One region of the Clostridium sp. FP1 genome, then DNA from elsewhere that is predicted to be linked to it. Evidence: a T-box and tRNA genes for the amino acid it is inferred to sense, from the RefSeq annotation. Region 1 holds a T-box; the other holds one or more tRNA genes.
What was found. The T-box of region 1 lies ahead of G9F70_RS19340 (valine--tRNA ligase). A T-box ahead of a tRNA ligase gene usually reads a tRNA of that ligase, here a tRNA-Val.
Positions count from the first base shown of each region.

Region 2: it encodes a tRNA-Val, which carries the amino acid that the T-box ahead of G9F70_RS19340 (valine--tRNA ligase) is inferred to sense. The anticodon was not compared.

Region 1 is NZ_JAAMNJ020000001.1:4,016,449-4,026,060, reverse strand. It holds gene G9F70_RS19360 (ABC transporter ATP-binding protein) at 1-365, opposite strand, end outside; gene G9F70_RS27100 (hypothetical protein) at 436-561, shown strand; gene G9F70_RS19355 (2-hydroxyacyl-CoA dehydratase) at 953-5,233, shown strand; gene G9F70_RS19350 (ABC transporter substrate-binding protein) at 5,590-6,612, opposite strand; gene G9F70_RS19345 (hypothetical protein) at 6,752-7,012, shown strand; T-box leader at 7,168-7,394, shown strand; gene G9F70_RS19340 (valine--tRNA ligase) at 7,503-9,612, shown strand, end outside.
Region 2 is NZ_JAAMNJ020000001.1:5,100,368-5,109,979, forward strand. It holds gene G9F70_RS24335 (ATP-binding protein) at 1-981, opposite strand, end outside; gene G9F70_RS24340 (hypothetical protein) at 1,232-1,894, opposite strand; gene G9F70_RS27170 (hypothetical protein) at 2,079-2,204, opposite strand; gene G9F70_RS24345 (M23 family metallopeptidase) at 2,266-3,465, opposite strand; gene G9F70_RS24350 (DnaD domain protein) at 3,700-4,686, shown strand; gene G9F70_RS24355 (ATP-binding protein) at 4,679-5,653, shown strand; gene G9F70_RS24360 (5'-nucleotidase C-terminal domain-containing protein) at 5,787-7,964, opposite strand; tRNA gene G9F70_RS24365 (tRNA-Thr) at 8,133-8,207, opposite strand; tRNA gene G9F70_RS24370 (tRNA-Asp) at 8,214-8,290, opposite strand; tRNA gene G9F70_RS24375 (tRNA-Val) at 8,296-8,371, opposite strand; tRNA gene G9F70_RS24380 (tRNA-Glu) at 8,378-8,452, opposite strand; tRNA gene G9F70_RS24385 (tRNA-Thr) at 8,476-8,550, opposite strand; tRNA gene G9F70_RS24390 (tRNA-Asp) at 8,560-8,636, opposite strand; tRNA gene G9F70_RS24395 (tRNA-Val) at 8,642-8,717, opposite strand; tRNA gene G9F70_RS24400 (tRNA-Glu) at 8,731-8,805, opposite strand; gene G9F70_RS24405 (NAD(P)/FAD-dependent oxidoreductase) at 9,135-9,612, shown strand, end outside.

The DNA.
Region 1 (9,612 bases):
TAGCGTGTTAAAAGATTTTTCACCATTTCCAAATTGTCATCAGTAATACAATGGTTAATTTTAAGACCTAGAAGTACATTGTCCCATATAGTTAACCAATCGAATAATTGATCCTTTTGAAACATATATCCAATTTTTGAAAAGCTTGAACAATCATCACAATTTTTAATTGCGATTTGTCCATTAGAGGGGTTAATTAGGCCTGCTATTATATTTAATAGTGTTGATTTACCACAGCCAGAAGGACCTACAATACTTAAAAAGTGACCTTCTTGCACAGTAAATGAGATATCCTTTAAAGCGGGAGTTTCTGAAACTTGAGAATGGTAATTCATGGATATATTATTAATCTCTACTTTAATCACTTTATCATCTCCCTTAAAGTTATACTTTAGTATATGAGTTTTAATAATGTATTGTTAACGACATTTCAGAATGAAGGGCACCTATTTTTATAAATATTGGGATAGATACTACGATAAAGATAAAACTTCATTGGTAATATATATATCATTCATTGCAGCATCGAAGATGATGGACAGCTCCGCAGGTGATGATTAACGACATTTCAGAAGGGAGGGTGCCTGTTTTTATAAATGGGAGATATACTATAAATAAAGTTTGTGGTGGCTTTGAAATACTGTTACTATTAAGTTATAATATAATATAATTACATGTTAATTTTCTGTAAATGTAGTTGATATTTACATAAAATTTGAATAATATGTAATGAATACGAATTATAATATGGAGGGGTATATTGCAGAAAATAAATTTAGTTTTTGAAGACTAAGGATATTGGTATAGGAACAATTAGGTTATTTAGTTAAATATTAAATAATTTAAAAAAATATGAAGATTGAATCCTATTGCATAAACATATATAATTAATTACTAGGTTAAAAATAAGAATAAGAATAAATCCAAACTTGCGGGGAAAGAGAAGATAATTATGAAAAAAATATTAAATGTTGGATTAGATGTAGGATCTACTACTGTTAAGATAGTAGTACTAAATCAGCAGGAAAAAATAATATATAGTAAGTATCAGAGGCATTTTTCTGATATAAAAAGTACAATAGCTGACATGTTATATGAGGCTTATAATAATTTTAAAGATTGCAATATTACTATAATGGTGACAGGATCTGGTGGACTAGCTTTATCTAAGTGGCTGAATATTAAATTTATCCAAGAAGTAGTAGCTAGCACTTATGCCATAGAAAATATTATTCCAAGAACTAATGTGGCTATTGAGCTAGGTGGAGAAGATGCAAAGATTATTTATTTCGATGGGGGAATTGATCAAAGAATGAATGGTACATGCGCCGGAGGAACTGGTGCATTTATTGATCAGATGGCATCACTGCTTCAAACGGATGCCACGGGGCTTAATGAACTTGCAAAGGCCCACAAAACTATATATCCCATTGCAGCTAGATGTGGAGTTTTTGCAAAAACTGATATTCAACCCTTATTAAATGAAGGGGCTGCAAAAGAAGACATTGCAGTATCAGTTTTTCAGGCAGTAGTTAATCAAACAATTAGTGGACTTGCTTGTGGTAGACCAATTAAAGGTAATGTTGCATTTCTAGGTGGTCCATTATATTTTTTATCTGAACTACGACAAAGGTTCGTTGAAACTTTAAAACTAACAGAGGAAGAGATTATTTTTCCGAAGGATTCTCAATTATTTATTGCACTAGGTGCTGCTATGGCATCAAAGGATGAGTACCCTATTTCCTTTGAAGAATTAAATATGCAACTTCCAAAGCTTAAGGAGGCATCGGGGCAAGAAGTTCAAAGGCTTAGACCACTATTTTTAGATAAGGAAGAGCTACAAGTGTTTAATAAAAGGCAGAGTCAATATAAGGTAGCAAGAAAAGAATTAAAAAACTATAAAGGAGATTGCTTCTTGGGAATAGATGCAGGGTCTACTACTACTAAAGCTACACTCATAGATGAAGATGGTGCGCTTTTATACTCTTATTATGGAAGTAATGAAGGTAACCCATTAACTTTAGTTAGAAAAATATTAAAAAATATATATACTATTTTGCCAAAGGATGTAATTATTAGAAACTCAGCAGTAACAGGTTATGGTGAAGGATTAATAATGGCAGCATTAAAAGTAGACATTGGAGAAATTGAAACTATAGCTCATTACAAAGCAGCAGAATTTTTTCTGCCAGGAGCAGATTTTATATTAGACATTGGTGGACAAGATATGAAGTGTTTAAAAATAAAAGATGGTGTTATTGATAGTATAATGCTAAATGAAGCTTGTTCCTCTGGGTGTGGATCTTTTATAGAAACCTTTGCTCATTCTTTAAACATGGAAATAGAAGAATTTGCAAATGTAGCTTTAAGTTCTAAAAGCCCGGTGGACTTGGGTTCAAGATGCACCGTGTTTATGAATTCAAGAGTAAAGCAGGTTCAAAAGGAAGGTGCCTCTGTAGGTGATATATCAGCAGGTCTTTCTTATTCAGTCATAAAAAATGCACTACTAAAGGTTATTAAAATGAGAGACCCAAAGGACATGGGCGAAAAGATAATTGTTCAAGGCGGAACATTTTATAATGATGCAGTACTTAGGGCTTTTGAACTTATTTCAGGAAGAGAAGCAGTTAGACCAGATATTGCAGGTCTAATGGGTGCCTTTGGGGCTGCACTTATTGCAAAAGAAAGAACAGAGGAGGGAAAAATTTCTACATTATTAACACTTGAACAATTGGATAGCTTTAATGTAGAAACCTCAATGGGAAGATGTAATCAGTGCGCAAATAAATGTGTTCTTACTATTAATAAATTTGATAAGAGTCGGGAATTTATATCTGGTAATCGCTGTGAAAAAGCACTAGGTCACAGTGGTAAAAAAGAAGACATTCCTAATGTCTATGACTATAAATATAAAAGAATATTTAATTATATTCCGCTAAAGAAGGATAGAGCATTTAGAGGTACAATAGGCATTCCAAGGGTACTTAACATATATGAAAATTACCCATTCTGGTTTATTTTCTTTACAACTTTAGGATTTAGGGTAGAATTGTCCCAAAGATCATCTAAGCAGATATATGAAATGGGAATAGATACTATACCATCAGAATCGGCTTGTTATCCTGCTAAAATAGTTCATGGACATATAATGAGTCTTATAAATAATGGGATAGACACTATATTCTATCCTTGTATTCCTTATGAAAAAAAGGAACAGGCGGGAGCAGACGATCATTATAACTGTCCAATCGTAACTTCATATCCTGAGGTAATAAAAAATAATATGGATATATTGAAGGAAAAAAATATTAGGTTTTTAAGTCCTTTTATTTCTTTAGACAATAACAAAAAATTAGTTAGTAGGTTAACTGATGAGTTAGCATGTTTTGCCATCCATAAAGATGAAGTTGTGAAAGCTGCTGAAAAGGCATGGGCTGAAACTGAAAAGGTAAAATTAGACATTCGAAATAAGGGCGAGGAAGTAGTAGAATATATTAGGCGGACTGGAAAGAAAGGTATAGTTTTAGCTGGTAGACCTTATCATATAGATCCAGAAATCAATCATGGTATACCTAGTGTAATAACTGATTTTGATATGCCTGTACTTACAGAGGATTCTGTGGCTCATTTAGGTATAGTTGAAAGACCTTTAAGAATAGTAGACCAGTGGGTATATCATTCTAGATTATATGCTGCAGCTAGTTTTGTAGCGTGCGAGCCAAATATTGAGCTTATTCAGCTAAATTCTTTTGGTTGTGGACTTGATGCAGTTACCTCGGACCAAGTTCAAGAGATTTTAGGCAGTAGTGGGAAGATATATACAACTTTAAAAATTGATGAAGGAAATAATTTAGGAGCAGCGAGGATTAGAATAAGGTCCTTAAAGGCCGCACTTAATGAAAGGGATAAAAGTGAAGCTTTGCCTAGAAAAGTGGGCGAGGTTCACAGTAGGGTTATTTTCACTAAAGAAATGAGAAAAACACATACGCTTTTATCTCCACAAATGTCTCCAATACATTTTCAATTTGTACAGGAAGCTTTTAACTGCTCAGGATACAATTTAGAAATTTTACCTTCTGTAGATACTCAGGCTGTAGAAGAAGGCTTAAAGTATGTAAATAATGATGCTTGCTATCCAACAATAATTGTAGTGGGACAAATAATTGCTGCATTAAAATCAGGTAAATATGATATAGAAAACACCTCGGTTATAATTTCTCAAACTGGGGGAGGATGCAGAGCTACAAATTATATTGGATTCATTAGGAAAGCATTAAAGGAAGCAGGATTCCCAAAAATTCCAGTAGTATCCTTAAATGCTGCTGGTCTTGAGTCAAACCCAGGTTTTAAATTTTCCCATTCATTGGTTAAAAAATCAATAATGTCCTTGGTGTATGGAGATTTGCTAATGAGAGTGCTCTACAAGGTTAGACCATACGAGCAGATACTTGGCTCAGCTAATTTACTTTACCAAAAATGGGTAAAAACATGTAAAGAGGCAGTAATAAGGGGTAAAAGCCAAGAGTTTAAAAACAATATTTCTTCTATAGTGGCTGATTTTGATAATTTAGAAATTAAAAACATTAAAAAGCCTCAGATAGGGCTAGTAGGAGAGATTTTAGTTAAGTTCCATCCTACAGCTAACAATAACATTATAGATGTTATTGAAAATGAAGGCGGAGAGGCAGTTATGCCTGATTTAATAGACTTTTTCCTATACTGTGCTTTTGATGCTAAGTTTAAATACGAATATTTGGGCAAGAGCAAGAAGGATAAAATATTAAATAATATGGCAATCCGATATATAGAAAGTTTTAGAAAACATATGAAATTAGCGCTTGACCATAGTAAAAGATTTCATGCACCAAAAACTATATATGAATTGGCAGAGGGTGCAACACCTATTTTATCCTTGGGTAATCAAACAGGTGAAGGTTGGTTTTTGACTGGTGAAATGGTAGAGCTTATTGAAAGTGGTACAAAAAATATAGTGTGCATGCAACCTTTTGCTTGTCTTCCTAATCATGTGACAGGTAAAGGAATGATTAAAGAATTAAAAAGACGGTACCCAGGTGCCAATATAACTGCTATAGATTATGACCCGGGTGCTAGTGAAGTAAATCAAATTAATAGAATAAAGCTCATGATGTCTGTTGCTCTAAAAAATCTTGCGAATGAAGTAAAGGTTGAAGATGCTCATGAAGAAGTGGCTAGTGATAAGAAAGTAGACTGAAAAAAGTATGAAATTTCGACTACGTACATTGCAAACGAACTTAAAACTTGAAATTTGATTAAGAAAAACACCTAATTTTAAAATTATAGTTTATTCGCATCGTATTACAAATCACTTGGTGGAAATTTCATGCTTACATAAGCTAGGTAGCCCTCAGGAGATTTCTTGGTGTTGGAGACAACAATGAATAATTGTTATGTCCCCCAGAGGAATACCCAGGGGGCTAGCACTTCTGAGACAGGACGTCGAATAAGTGCGTTAGGAACTTTTTCATGGAATAAACTTAGATTCTGTTAACGAATTATCAACTATCCGAACAGCCGAAATACCGAACCTTCATTGTTTAGACTTTCTTTCTATTTTAGATCTTTTACTACTTTTTGAGCAAAGGTATTATTGACAATTTTATCAAAGGCAGGTCTTTGTGGGATTAAATCTGCTTTGTAAGATTGGATTATGTCCATAAGTCTAGTTAAGTCATCGGGTTTTAATACTGGGTTTGGTGAAAAAGCATTTGTTTTTCTATAGTTTTTAATAGATTCAACAAGGGCAGTCTCATCTGCACCAGGGAAGAAAGACTTAATTGAACTACATACTTCTGCGTCAGAATGGCTACTTACCCATTTTTGACCTTTATAAATTGCTCTAGTGACTTTTTCTATTATTACTGGATTTTTCTCTATATAAGATTTTGTAGCAAAAAAGCAAGTATAAGGCATGGTTCCAGCAGACTCTCCTATGGAGGCTACAATATGTCCGGAATTATCTTTGCTCATCATACTAGCAGTAGGCTCAAATAAAGTAACATAATCGCCTGTGCCTCCCTTAAAAGCTCCAGCAGTAGCTGTGAAAGCCAGGTTAGTAATAAGTTTTATATCTTCGCCGGGTTTAATACCATGATTTTTTAAAACATATTCTAGAGCCATTTCAGGTACTCCACCAGGTCTTCCACCTATTAGAGTTTTACCTTTTAAGGATTCCCAGTTAAAGTCTGTTTCAGCATTTCTAGCTACTAAGAAAGCCCCGTCTTTCTGTGTTAGTTGTGCAAAAATTACGGGATAGTCCGCCCGTTTTTGATTGTAGATGTAAATAACTTGTTCTGGTCCACAGAAACCTATATCTACAGCATTGCTTAAAACTTGTTGCATAGTTTTGTCTGCTCCTTGGCCCGTAGAAAGGTCAATTTCAATACCCTCTTCTTTAAAGAGACCCTCCGAAATAGCTGCATACATAGGAGCATAGAAAATAGAGCGAACTACTTCATTTAATTTCACCTTTGTGAGTGCTTCATTATTGGACTTTTTACATCCGGAAAATAGAGTGGTTATTAAGGCAAGAGATAAGAGTAGGGAAAAAACCGAGATTTTTTTAAGCTTCATAGATACCTCCATATTATAAAGTTGTTATGGTTATATAATATGAAGGTTATAAGAGATGTGTTTATAAAATAAAGTATATATTTTCCTATGGATATTAAGTAAATATTTTGATATAATATACTTTAGGTGGTGATAATGTATGGATAAAGAGATTTTAGAAATTTTAAAATCAATGCAACAAGATATCAAATCCGTAAAAACAACACAGGAAGAGCATACGCAAATATTAAGAGCGTTAGAACATAAAACTGATGTTATCTCTGCGCAGCAAGAGAATCTAAAGCACGAAGTATCAGAAATTAAAGGTGACGTTAAGGGTATAAGAAAAGACTTAAGTAATGTAGAACTTATCACTGCTAGTAATTGGTCAGATATTGTAAAATTAAAAGCTGTGAAATAGATATATTAAGAGCATTGAACCATTAAGGTTGAGTGCTCTTACTTTTGCTTTCATATGAAAAAAGTGTTTAAATATCACATTAAATTAAAATATATTATCTTGACATATAAATATTAAGGTGTATAATATGACATAAATCAAAATTTCATAAACCTTAAAAAGCTTAGATGAAGAGGAGTAAAGGAAAATTAATATTAAGAGAGGAAGATCCATAGGTTGTAAGATCTTCTATATGAAAAACCTTGAAGGTAGCTTCGGAGCTTCTTTGTTGAATTCATTTAATATGAGTAGTAGACAAAGACGGTTTTCTTAATCGTTAAATTATCAAGAGCCTGTAGATTTGCAGGAAAAAAGGTGGTACCGCGAGTTCTTCGTCCTTTTATAGACGAAGGCTCTTTTTGTTTTTTTGAAAATTAAGAGTTTCAACTGTTAATTATCCTAATGGGATATTGGTTTTATGTCTGATTTTACAAATAAGGAGGGAATATCCATGGAAGAAAATAACAATATTGCTAAGAATTATGATCCAAAAGATTTTGAAGAAAGACTTTACGCAAGGTGGGAAGAAAAAGGATACTTTACCCCAGATGTTGATAAAAATAAAAAGCCTTTTACAATTATGATGCCACCTCCAAATATTACAGGACAACTACATTTAGGTCATGCTCTTGATAATACACTTCAAGATATTTTAATAAGAACAAAGAGGATGCAAGGATATAGCACTTTGTGGCTACCAGGACAAGATCATGCAAGTATAGCTACAGAAGTAAAGGTTGAAAATGAACTTTTAAAGCAAGGACTTGTTAAAAAAGAAATGGGAAGAGAAGCATTCCTTGAAAAAGTTTGGGAATGGACTGATGAATATAGAGCAAAAATAAGAGGGCAATTAAAGAAGATGGGTTGTTCTGCTGACTTTACAAGGGAAAGCTTCACTATGGATGAAAACTTAAATCACGCAGTAAGAGAAGTTTTCGTTAAATTATATAAGGATGGATTTATTTATCAGGGAAATAGGATAACAAACTGGTGCCCTAAATGTATGACGGCAATTTCAGATGCGGAAATAATATTTGAAGAACAAGCAGGCCACTTTTGGCATATAAAATATCCAGTAGTAGGTAGTGATGAATTCTTAGAAATAGCTACCACAAGGCCGGAAACCATGCTTGGAGATACGGCTGTCGCAGTAAATCCTAAAGATCCTCGTTATGCACATTTAGTAGGAAAAACATTGATTTTACCTATAGTAAATAGAGAGATACCAATAGTTGCAGATGATTACGTTGATTTAGAGTTTGGAACAGGCGCGGTTAAGATCACTCCAGCACATGATCCTAATGACTTCCAAATAGGGAAGAGACATAATCTACCTGAAATAGTGATTTTGAATGAAAATGCAACTATATGTGAAGGTTATGGAAAATATTCAGGTCTTGACAGATATGAGGCAAGAAAGCTTATTGTAGAAGATTTAGATAGTGTAGGACTACTAGTTAAAATAAAAGAACACGCTCATAATGTAGGTACTCACGATAGATGCGGAGCTACTGTAGAGCCACTTTTATCCAAACAATGGTATGTTAAAATGGAATCTCTTGCAAAGCCTGCCATAGATGCTGTACGGGAAAAGAAAACCAAATTTGTTCCAGAGAGATTTGAAAAAACCTACTTTAATTGGATGGAAAACATTCAAGATTGGTGTATATCAAGACAGTTATGGTGGGGACATAGAATTCCAGTATGGTACTGTAAAGATTGTGGAGAAATTATAGTTGCATCAACGGAACCTACAAACTGTACTAAATGTAATAGCACAAATTTACAGCAAGATAAAGATGTACTTGATACTTGGTTTAGTTCAGCATTGTGGCCTTTCTCAACACTTGGCTGGCCAAATAATACAGAGGATTTAAAATACTTCTATCCAACAAGTGTTTTAGTAACAGGATATGATATTATATTCTTCTGGGTTGCAAGAATGATATTTTCTGGACTTTATAATTTAGAGGAAGTGCCATTTGAAACGGTATTAATGCATGGAATGGTTAGAGATGATAAGGGAAGAAAAATGTCTAAGTCACTTGGTAATGGTACAGACCCATTAGAAGTAATAGAAAAATACGGTGCAGATGCTTTAAGATTCTCACTTGCTACAGGAAATGCACCAGGAAGTGATATGAGATTCTATGAATCAAGAGTAGAATCCGCCAGAAACTTTGCTAACAAAATTTGGAATGCTTCTAGGTTTGTTATGATGAATTTCAATGAGGAGTTAATGATACAATACAAAGATAATAAAAATTATACTATTGCAGATAAGTGGATATTATCAAGAATGAATACTGTAGTAAAAGAAGTTACGGAAAATATAGAGAAGTTTGAAATAGGAATAGCTCTTCAAAAGGTTAATGATTTTATGTGGACAGAATTCTGTGATTGGTATATTGAGCTTGTTAAGCCAGTATTATATGCAGAAGATGGCCCGGCAAAAGGTATCGCATTAAATGTATTAAATAATGTATTAAAAACTGGACTTAAATTGCTTCATCCTGTTATGCCATTTATAACAGAGGAAATTTATACTCATTTAGATAACG
Region 2 (9,612 bases), 1.1 Mb from region 1:
AGGTTCAAATATTTTTTCTATATTTTCTTTAGGAATTCCTTTTCCCTTATCCCTTATTTTTATCATTACATATTTACCTTGCTTTATATTGTTTTTATTCTTTTCTTCTACATATACATTAGTAGCACATACTTCAATATTGCCTCCATTTGGCATAGCTTGCTTAGCATTTATTAATAAATTATTAATAACTTGTCTAATTTGCCCTTCATCTACTTCCACAGGCCATAAATCATGTGCTATTGAAAAATTGCACATATTATTAGAGCCGCTTAATACCATGCTGGCTGTCTTCCTAATTAACCTTTTTATGTATATATTTTTTTTGACAGGAACCCCATCTTTTGAAAAATTCATTAATTGTTGATTAAGATCTTGTGCTTGTAATGTTAACTTTTCAATTTGTGAAAATTTATTATAAATTTTATTATATACCTTATTAGTACTTATATTTAAATATCTTTTCATAATATAAATATTTCCTAAAACTATAGTTAATATATTATTAAAATCATGAGCAATTCCTGCTGCAAGAATGCTTAAAGAATTTGATTTTTCTAATTTTACTAATTGTTCTTCAAGTAAATTTCTCATTTCTTGTAATTTTTTCTGAAGTTCCTCCTTTGATTCTAAATACTCGCTTATATCATTTATAATTAATTTTATTTCATTACAATTATTATCTTTATCAAGTATCTTTTTAAAAATTAATTGTAGGAAATAAAGTGTTTCTTGGGCTTTAATTTTTTTTATGTAATTTTGCCGTTCCTCATCACTTTTAATAAACTCTTGGGTTTTTATATTAAGCCATATTGGTATAGCAACTTCACTTTCATAATTACAGTCAGATATGTTTATCTTTTTTAGTATATCTTTTGCTTCACTATTTAAATAATTAACTTTAATATCTTTATTAAATGATATTATTGGAATAGGCAACTGCTCATACTCAATATCTATAGTTTCTTCTTTTAAACCCATGTTTCTTAGCCTCCTATGTATTAATAATTAAAAATCACACAATAACTTTCATAAATTTAATAATGCTGTAAATAAAATTCATCTATTAATGTAAATACAAGAATATTATACCATTATATGTATTTGTTTTCATCTATTTGTTTTATAATCCAACATCCTTTTATAAATAACAAAATAAAATAGCCATAAAAATGTTTAAACATTCTTATCGCTATTTTACTCTTAACGTTACCTTCAGTTTTTAAAGTATTTACTTAGCTATAATTTGATTTACTGACCTTACATTATTATATTCTAAACCCTGGATAAAATTATAAGTATATCTTTCATTAGAATTTTCAATAAATGCTTTAATCCAGTTATGCCTAAGATTGTAAAATATATTTACATCTCCATTTACCATTTCCCAATATTTTTTATGAATGCAGCTTGTAGTTTCCCACTCTAATACATTGTTTTCTGATTTTATAATCCTTGTAACTCTATCACAAGGCATACCTTCTAACAAATAAATATTAAGAGCATTATACAATTCTTCTGCACCTTCTGGCATTTCTTTTGCTTTTAAAGTTTCTCCAACAGTTCTACCTTGATTTTTAAAACTTAGCTCAGCAATGCCTTGTGCATCTTCTCCGCATTTTTTAATCATCTCTGTTATTACATACGCTGTTCTAGTTTCAACGCTGCTAATTTTATCTTGTAACCAACCATGTATATTTGATTTATCAATTATATCCTCTATATTTTTCGTGATATCTATGGGGCTACCATAAACTAGGGATTTTTCAACCACCTCTTTTGCAACGTCTTTGTATTTATCTATATAAACTTCTTTTAAACTTTTCTCTAATTCCTCTGCCAATAAAATTTTATTAAATAACCAGGTGTGAATAGGTGCTAAAAAAGCGCTCATTATTATTCCTCCAATATTTGTTTATTTATCTATTCTATATATTAATAATAATATATTTAGCCTAAAATCACAGTAACTTATGTTACCATATAAAATATTACTAGTAATTAATTCTTCTTTAAAAATAAAAAGAGCATGATAGCTCTTTTTATTAAAAATATCTTAAATCCATTGCGCACTTTATTTATTCTTCAAATTTTATTGCTGACTTACGTTTCTTCTTCTGCATATCAGAATCTTCAATAGTCTCTGGCTTTTTTGGTTTATTATCTTTTTCTTTTGCTGGCGACTTCATTTCTTTATATGGCATAAAATCACTCCTTTATTATATATTTTTTACTTTTAACATATTTTTATTCATATATTTATTTTTACCTTATATATTTTTGAGGATTTTTAGGTTCACCATTTTCTCTTACCTCAAAATGTAGATGAGGTCCCGTACTATTACCAGTACTTCCTACTTCTCCTATTTTTTCGCCCAGTTTTACAACTTCACCCTTTTTAACATTAATAGCACTACAATGTGCATAGGTAGTCTCTATTCCTCCTCCATGATTAATTTTTATTACATTACCATAACCATCTTGCCAAGCTGCATAAGCAACGGTACCATCTAATACGGCACTTATTGCCGCACCAAAACTCGCCGCTATATCAACGCCTTTATGCATTTTCCCCCAGCGCATACCAAAGTTTGAACTTATGCTCCCTCTTGATGGACTATTCATATTGGTAAGTCCAACTATTACGGGTTTATAATTTCCAACGTATATCTCTTTGTTTTTCGCAGGTATTATGATTTCCGACTTTAAAACCTTTTCAGACACAGTCTTATTATTAAGGGCTATTATCTCAGTAGTAACCTTTTTAATCCCCTCTTTACCTTCACACTTAATCTTGGTAACCCCATTCATTAGTGTACTAGAGGCCGTTATAATTGTAGTTGGGTATATAGCTTTTTCTTTACTTGTATTACCTACTACTTTGACAGTTATAAAGGGTATTTGTGCTCTAGTGTTATACTTTATTAATTCACTCACAATTTCAGAGCTTTCATATAGATTTCTTATTTTAACCACAACAGATTCATATTTAATTTTATTTACTATGTCTGTTTTTTTAATACTATTTAACTTTGCTTCTTTAGAGTAATAATCTTTTACAGAATTCAAAATTTCTTTTCCTTGATTTTCGGATGCAACATATGCTATTTTTCTATTATCTGATTTCATTAGAAATCCATCTGCTACTATGTCTAATTTTTTTAACATTACCTTCTTAAGGTTATCCCCACTTATAAACATATCAACATCTTCTACCTTTGTCTTATCTAAAGTGAAATCTTTTTTTATAATCACATTTCTATGTTTAGACTCTATTTCACTTTGTAATTGTTTATATGTTTTATTAAATTCTTTTTTACTTTTCACATAGGTTATGGCACTTTTCCCTATAGAAACCTTATAACCTTTAAACCTATAAACATTAAAATACATAGTAGTAGCTGTAATCATAAGTGTTATTACTATAACACTTATATTCATTTTGTTTCGTCTTATAATATTCAATTTTATACCTCCTATGACACTTACTTAATATGCCCTATATGTCTAATTTTAAACACCATTGAAATATATTTTTTTTATTTCTATGTTTAACTATATGGTATACTATAAGTTGTATAATGAATTTTTTATAGACTGTACTATTAAACATAATTTATAAGGTACATCATATAAATTAATTGTAGCTTTTTTATTTAAGATCATACTTCTATACTATAAAAGAAAGGTAGTGACTTTATGAGCACTTTCATGTTTAAAAATGAAAATTATAGATATACTCCTGTGAGTAATATTTTTATAGATAAGTTTATGCCTAGAGCTAGGGGAGAATTCGTTAAAGTTTACCTTCTTGGACTGAAATATTGTGCATCTGGAGAAATAGGTGCTACATCTTCAGTTATAGCAAATACCCTTGGGCTCCTAGAGACTGATGTTGTTAATGCTTGGAACTATTGGAATGACCAGAATACAATTAAAATGACTCCCATTGATAATATGGGTAATTTTAATATTGAATTCTTAGATTTACTAGATGTTCCTGATGAAAATATTCAAAATATAAATCTGCTTGAAGAATTGGCCAATTCTTCTATAAAAGGTATGCTTCAAGATATTGAAAAGTTACTAGCCAAACCTCTTTCACCAAAAGAAATGACTATGTACCTAAGTTGGCAAAAGGATTATAGTTTCGCTCCTGAGCTAATACTTCTGTTAATTCAATATTGTGTATCAAAAGGTAAGGTTGACTATAGGTATATTGAAACCATTGCAATTGCATGGCATGATGCCAATATTAAAGATATTGAAGATGCCCAATCTTATATAAAAAAACATGAGGATAAATGGATAAATATTAGGAAAATATTAAATTACTTAGGAATAAAAGCCCCTGAAATAATGAAGCCTCAAGAACAAATATTAGATAAATGGGTAAATGTTTATAAATTTTCCCTAGAAGTAATATTTAAAGCTTGCGATATCTGTTTTGATAGACTGAGTAGAGCTGATTTTAAATATATTGATGGAATTCTAAATAGTTGGTTTAAAGATGGTATAAAATCACTAGAAGATATTGAGAAAAAAGATAAAAAAAGATTAGTGACTACTAAAAACGTTACTGCTGGTGGGAAACCTGCCAAAGGAAGTTTTAATGATTATGAACAAAGAGCCTATGACTTTGATGAACTAGAAAAAAAATTACTAGGATGGGATAAGAATGATTAAAGGGTACCAAACTAAAATATTAGCACTATATGATAGAGTAAGAGAAGAAGAAGAGAGTGACTTTAGAAAAAGAAAAACTCACATAGAAAAAAATCACCCTGAAATTATTGAATTAGACCGCAAAATAGGTAAGCTTTGTATAGAATTATCCATTAGTGCCTTGAAAAGCATCCATAATAGAGATGAATATTTACGTGATCTAAGAGAAAAAATAGTAGATTTAAGGGTGAAGAAATCTGAACTATTAGTTTCTAATGGTTTTGATATGGAATACTTGAATTTACATTATAGATGTAATAAATGTCGCGATACAGGTTTTATTGGGAATACTAAATGCTCCTGTTTTAAGCAAAAGGTTATAGATGTTTATTACACTGGTTCTGAACTCCGCGGCATGCTAAAAACTCATAATTTCGATAATTTTAACATGGATTATTATCCTTCTAGAAAAAGTGAACATGCATCAGAATCTCCAAAAAAGAACATGGAAAATATTTTATCTACGTCTATGGATTTTTTGAAAAATTTCAACGACTCTGATGAAAATCTATTATTCTACGGAGGCCCCGGCACAGGGAAAACTTTTCTGTCTCACTGCATTACAAAGGAATTAATGGACAAAGGCTTTTTTGTAGTATATAGAACTGCGGAAGAATTAATAAAGAGTTTAAAAGAAGTTCGGTTTAATGGTGACAGCTCTTTAGAGGAGTTACTAATAAATTGTGACTTACTTATTATAGATGATTTGGGTACTGAGCAAATTTCAGATTTTACTAAAATGGAAATGTTTAATTTGCTTAACACAAAGTTATTAAAACAAAAGAAAATGCTAGTATCTACTAATTTAACTCTTGGAAATTTATTAAATACCTATTCTGAAAGAATAACCTCTAGATTGCTTGGCAATTTTACCGCCTGCAAATTCTTTTGTGAGGATATAAGAATAAAGAAAAATTTAAGTAAATAAAAAGAACCACTAAATGGAGTCGGTGTCCATTTAGTGGGTTTTTCTATTAATTTTAATTTATAACCATAATTCTTTTATCATTGATTTTCTTTAATGAAGCTTCGCCAACCATATCTTTCCTCATTTCTATGATTTAAAGTTTAACATATGAGCTATAAACATATCCTACTTTACCTTTATAAGAGATTTTAACCCACTTGTTTGTCATTCCGAGCACCTCAAGTTTTTCCCCTTTAGCAACATATCCAATAACCTCAGACTTCGCTGAAGCTCCACTTCTAACGTTAAGAGCATATGAAGTTACTACCCCGTATTTTTTACTTGCTTTTTCCTTTACTGATACTGGTGTTTCTGGCTTAACTACCACCAGCTCAGGATTCATAATTGCATTTAACTTATGGTAGAATTCACCCTTACGAGTTCCAGCAGTAAATTTTCCTAGCTCTATATTTGCCTTCTTGCATAGGTCACTTATTTCATCCAAAGGTGTAGCATCCTTAATATTTATTGATGCTATATTTGTATATTTTCCATCAGCTGTTTTTGCTACTTCAAGTATTCCTGAATTTACAAGTTTAACTATATCTTTTCTTTCTAATGAAGTTGTGTCAACACCTATTATCCTCCAATTGTCTTGAATACTTGATGTTATAATACCCTTTTTAACTTCTTTTATATATCTAATTGCAAGATTTCTTATTGTTCCTTGTTCCTCACCAAAAGCAGTTTTATCTGTTGAACTCCAAAGCTTCTTAAAGGTTTTTCCTTCAAACACTCCACCTTTTCCTATTAATGCCTGCATTCTATAATCATTCATGCCAAGCTTCAAAACTTCATCACTTTTTATTGTAGTTCCATTCATATGTCTTAAATTCACTATTCTGCTTCCTTCTTGCTTCGTAAGGTCTATTTCATATTTAACTCCACCAAACATATCATTTGTACTATATTTTGATGCACGCCTATTACTATTAAAACTTACAGTAACATCTCCAGGACTCGTTGAGTTAAAGTAGCCAGCGGACCACTCCATATACCCCTTTAAATCTTTACCTGTTAATTCAAAAACCGTTACTTCTCCACCTGCATACTGATAATTATATGAAATATCCTTTTTCTTTATTGGTCCAACATTAAGCTTTGCTTTATCATTATCAATTTGCATTCCTACTACATCCGCTTTACTATAGTAAAGCATAACTTCTTGAAAGAAATCTGCTAGCGGTGTTTGCTGTATTTGTACCTGAGGTATTCCATTTATTTCATCTGATGGAACAAGATCTATTCCCTTCAACTGCCCAACAATTGTATTTGCATCTGCGCGAGCAACATTATGATATAGTTCAAGCGACTTTTCAAGTCCCTTATCTGATTGAACACTACTATCAATAACTATAGCGTCACTAGATTTTTTATCTAATTCAATTTTTCCATTTACTTTCTTAAATGATAAATCTATTTTTGATAAAGCTGATCCATATTTATTAGGTTCGGTAATTAATACTCCATTTATGGTTTCTTGTTTAACAAGCTTATGCATGTGTCCCGATACAATAGCTGTTAACTCTGGACAAGCATTTGCAATATCTCGTACACCAGTACCTGCAATATTGTTTTCATTATCAATACCCATATGCATAATTCCTACCATAGCATCAACTGTGCCTCTTAGTTCATTAATTACCTTTTTAGTTTCATCTATGGGATTCACTACTTTAAGTCCTTTAAGATGATCAGTTCCTGCCTCAAACTGAGTAATTAGTGGAGTATCCATCCCAATTAGGGCAATCTTAACCCCTTCTTTTTCAATAATTGTATATGCAGGAGCAAATCTGCTTCCATCTTCTTTATATATATTTCCTGAGATAACCTTTCCATTAAACTGCTTAGTTACAGTGCTGAGCACATCAAGTCCAAAGTTAAACTCATGATTACCCATATTCCATACATCGTAACCCATTTCATTCAATGCAACCATAGCTGGGTGCTTTGGCGAATTGTTAAAAAGTTCAGCAGAATTGTCTTGAATTAAATCTCCAGCGTCTACTAAAATTGTGTTTGGATTTTCATTACGAATTGATTTGACCTTTGTATAGATTTGCGTCAAACTACCTGCCATACTTTGTGCATCCATTGAGTAATCCCATGGCATATATCTTCCATGAATATCTGACGTTCCTAGAATTGTAATCTTTACCCCATCGCTTGCTACCTCCGCATTAACGGTTTTCGGTGAAATGGTACTAATAAGATTAATTAACATAAGTACCCCAACAACCGTACTGAGAACTTTTTTGTTTGTTTTATGCATTTTTGTCCCCCTTGTTTTTAATGTTTTTTAGTTTTGACCTATAACATTTTTGTAATACTTATTATACCACTTATAGTAGGTTATTCAATAACTCTGTTGGAAATTTATCGCTACAAATAATTTCCCAAAAAACAAAAAAAAGCACTAAACAAATGTTTAGTGCTTTTTTGGAGCTAGCAATAGGAATCGAACCTACAACCTGCTGATTACAAGTCAGCTGCTCTACCGTTGAGCCATGCTAGCAAGGATTGGCGACCCAGAACGGACTCGAACCGTCGACCTCCGCCGTGACAGGGCGGCACTCTAACCAACTGAGCCACTGGGCCATATATGGTGGGAACAACAGGGTTCGAACCTGTGACCCTCTGCTTGTAAGGCAGATGCTCTCCCAGCTGAGCTATGCTCCCATATATTGGTGACTCCTAGGGGAATTGAACCCCTGTTACTACCGTGAAAGGGTGGTGTCTTAACCTCTTGACCAAGGAGCCTTATTAATTTATTAAGTTTTTATTGGAGCTAGCAATAGGAATTGAACCTACAACCTGCTGATTACAAGTCAGCTGCTCTACCGTTGAGCCATGCTAGCTAACAAAAATGGCGACCCAGAACGGACTCGAACCGTCGACCTCCGCCGTGACAGGGCGGCACTCTAACCAACTGAGCCACTGGGCCATATATGGTGGGAACAACAGGGTTCGAACCTGTGACCCTCTGCTTGTAAGGCAGATGCTCTCCCAGCTGAGCTATGCTCCCATATATGTTTTATTGGTGACTCCTAGGGGAATTGAACCCCTGTTACCACCGTGAAAGGGTGGTGTCTTAACCGCTTGACCAAGGAGCCATACTAAACTGTTACTTTATTTATCATGTGCTTCCGTCTCGCAACCCAACATAAACTATAATAAAGCATTTTTCCCGAAGTGTCAACATGTTTTCTTGTTTTTATTTATTTATTTTTTAATATAATACACAAACCCAGTAAATTCAACAGTTTGTTATACAAAAAAATATAGTTCATAATTACAAATACCTATTCCACTTCTAAGTAATTCTAAAAATTCTTATAACATAAAATAAAAATTAATATTAAAGGTCGCCGTTTTAGGGTAAAATCATAGATATCATACTTTATACTACAAATATATTTTTTTCTCGAAGGGAGAGATTTTCTTGAAACATTCTCTTATAATAGTTGGCGGAGGTGCCGCCGGTTTAACCTCTGCAATAATAGCAAAAGATTCTGGACTAGATGTAGCAATAATTGAAGGAACCGATCGAATAGGCAAAAAAATATTAACCACCGGTAATGGAAGATGCAATATCAGTAATGCGAACATAAATAGAACTTGCTATCACAGCGAAAATCCAGATTTTGCAAGTCATACACTAGATTCTTTTAACGTAGTGGATACTATAGATTTTTTTGCCTCTTTAGGTATACCTTTAGTAACTTTAGAGGGTGGTAAAATGTTTCCTATGTCAATGCAAGCATCATCAGTCATTGATATACTACGCTTTGCAATAGAAGAAAAGCATATTCCTATATATACAAACACAAAAGCTAAAGAGATTATTAAAAATAATAATGGCTTTAAAATTTTCACTGCAGACAACACTACATATGAATGTGAAAAGTTAATTATTGCCA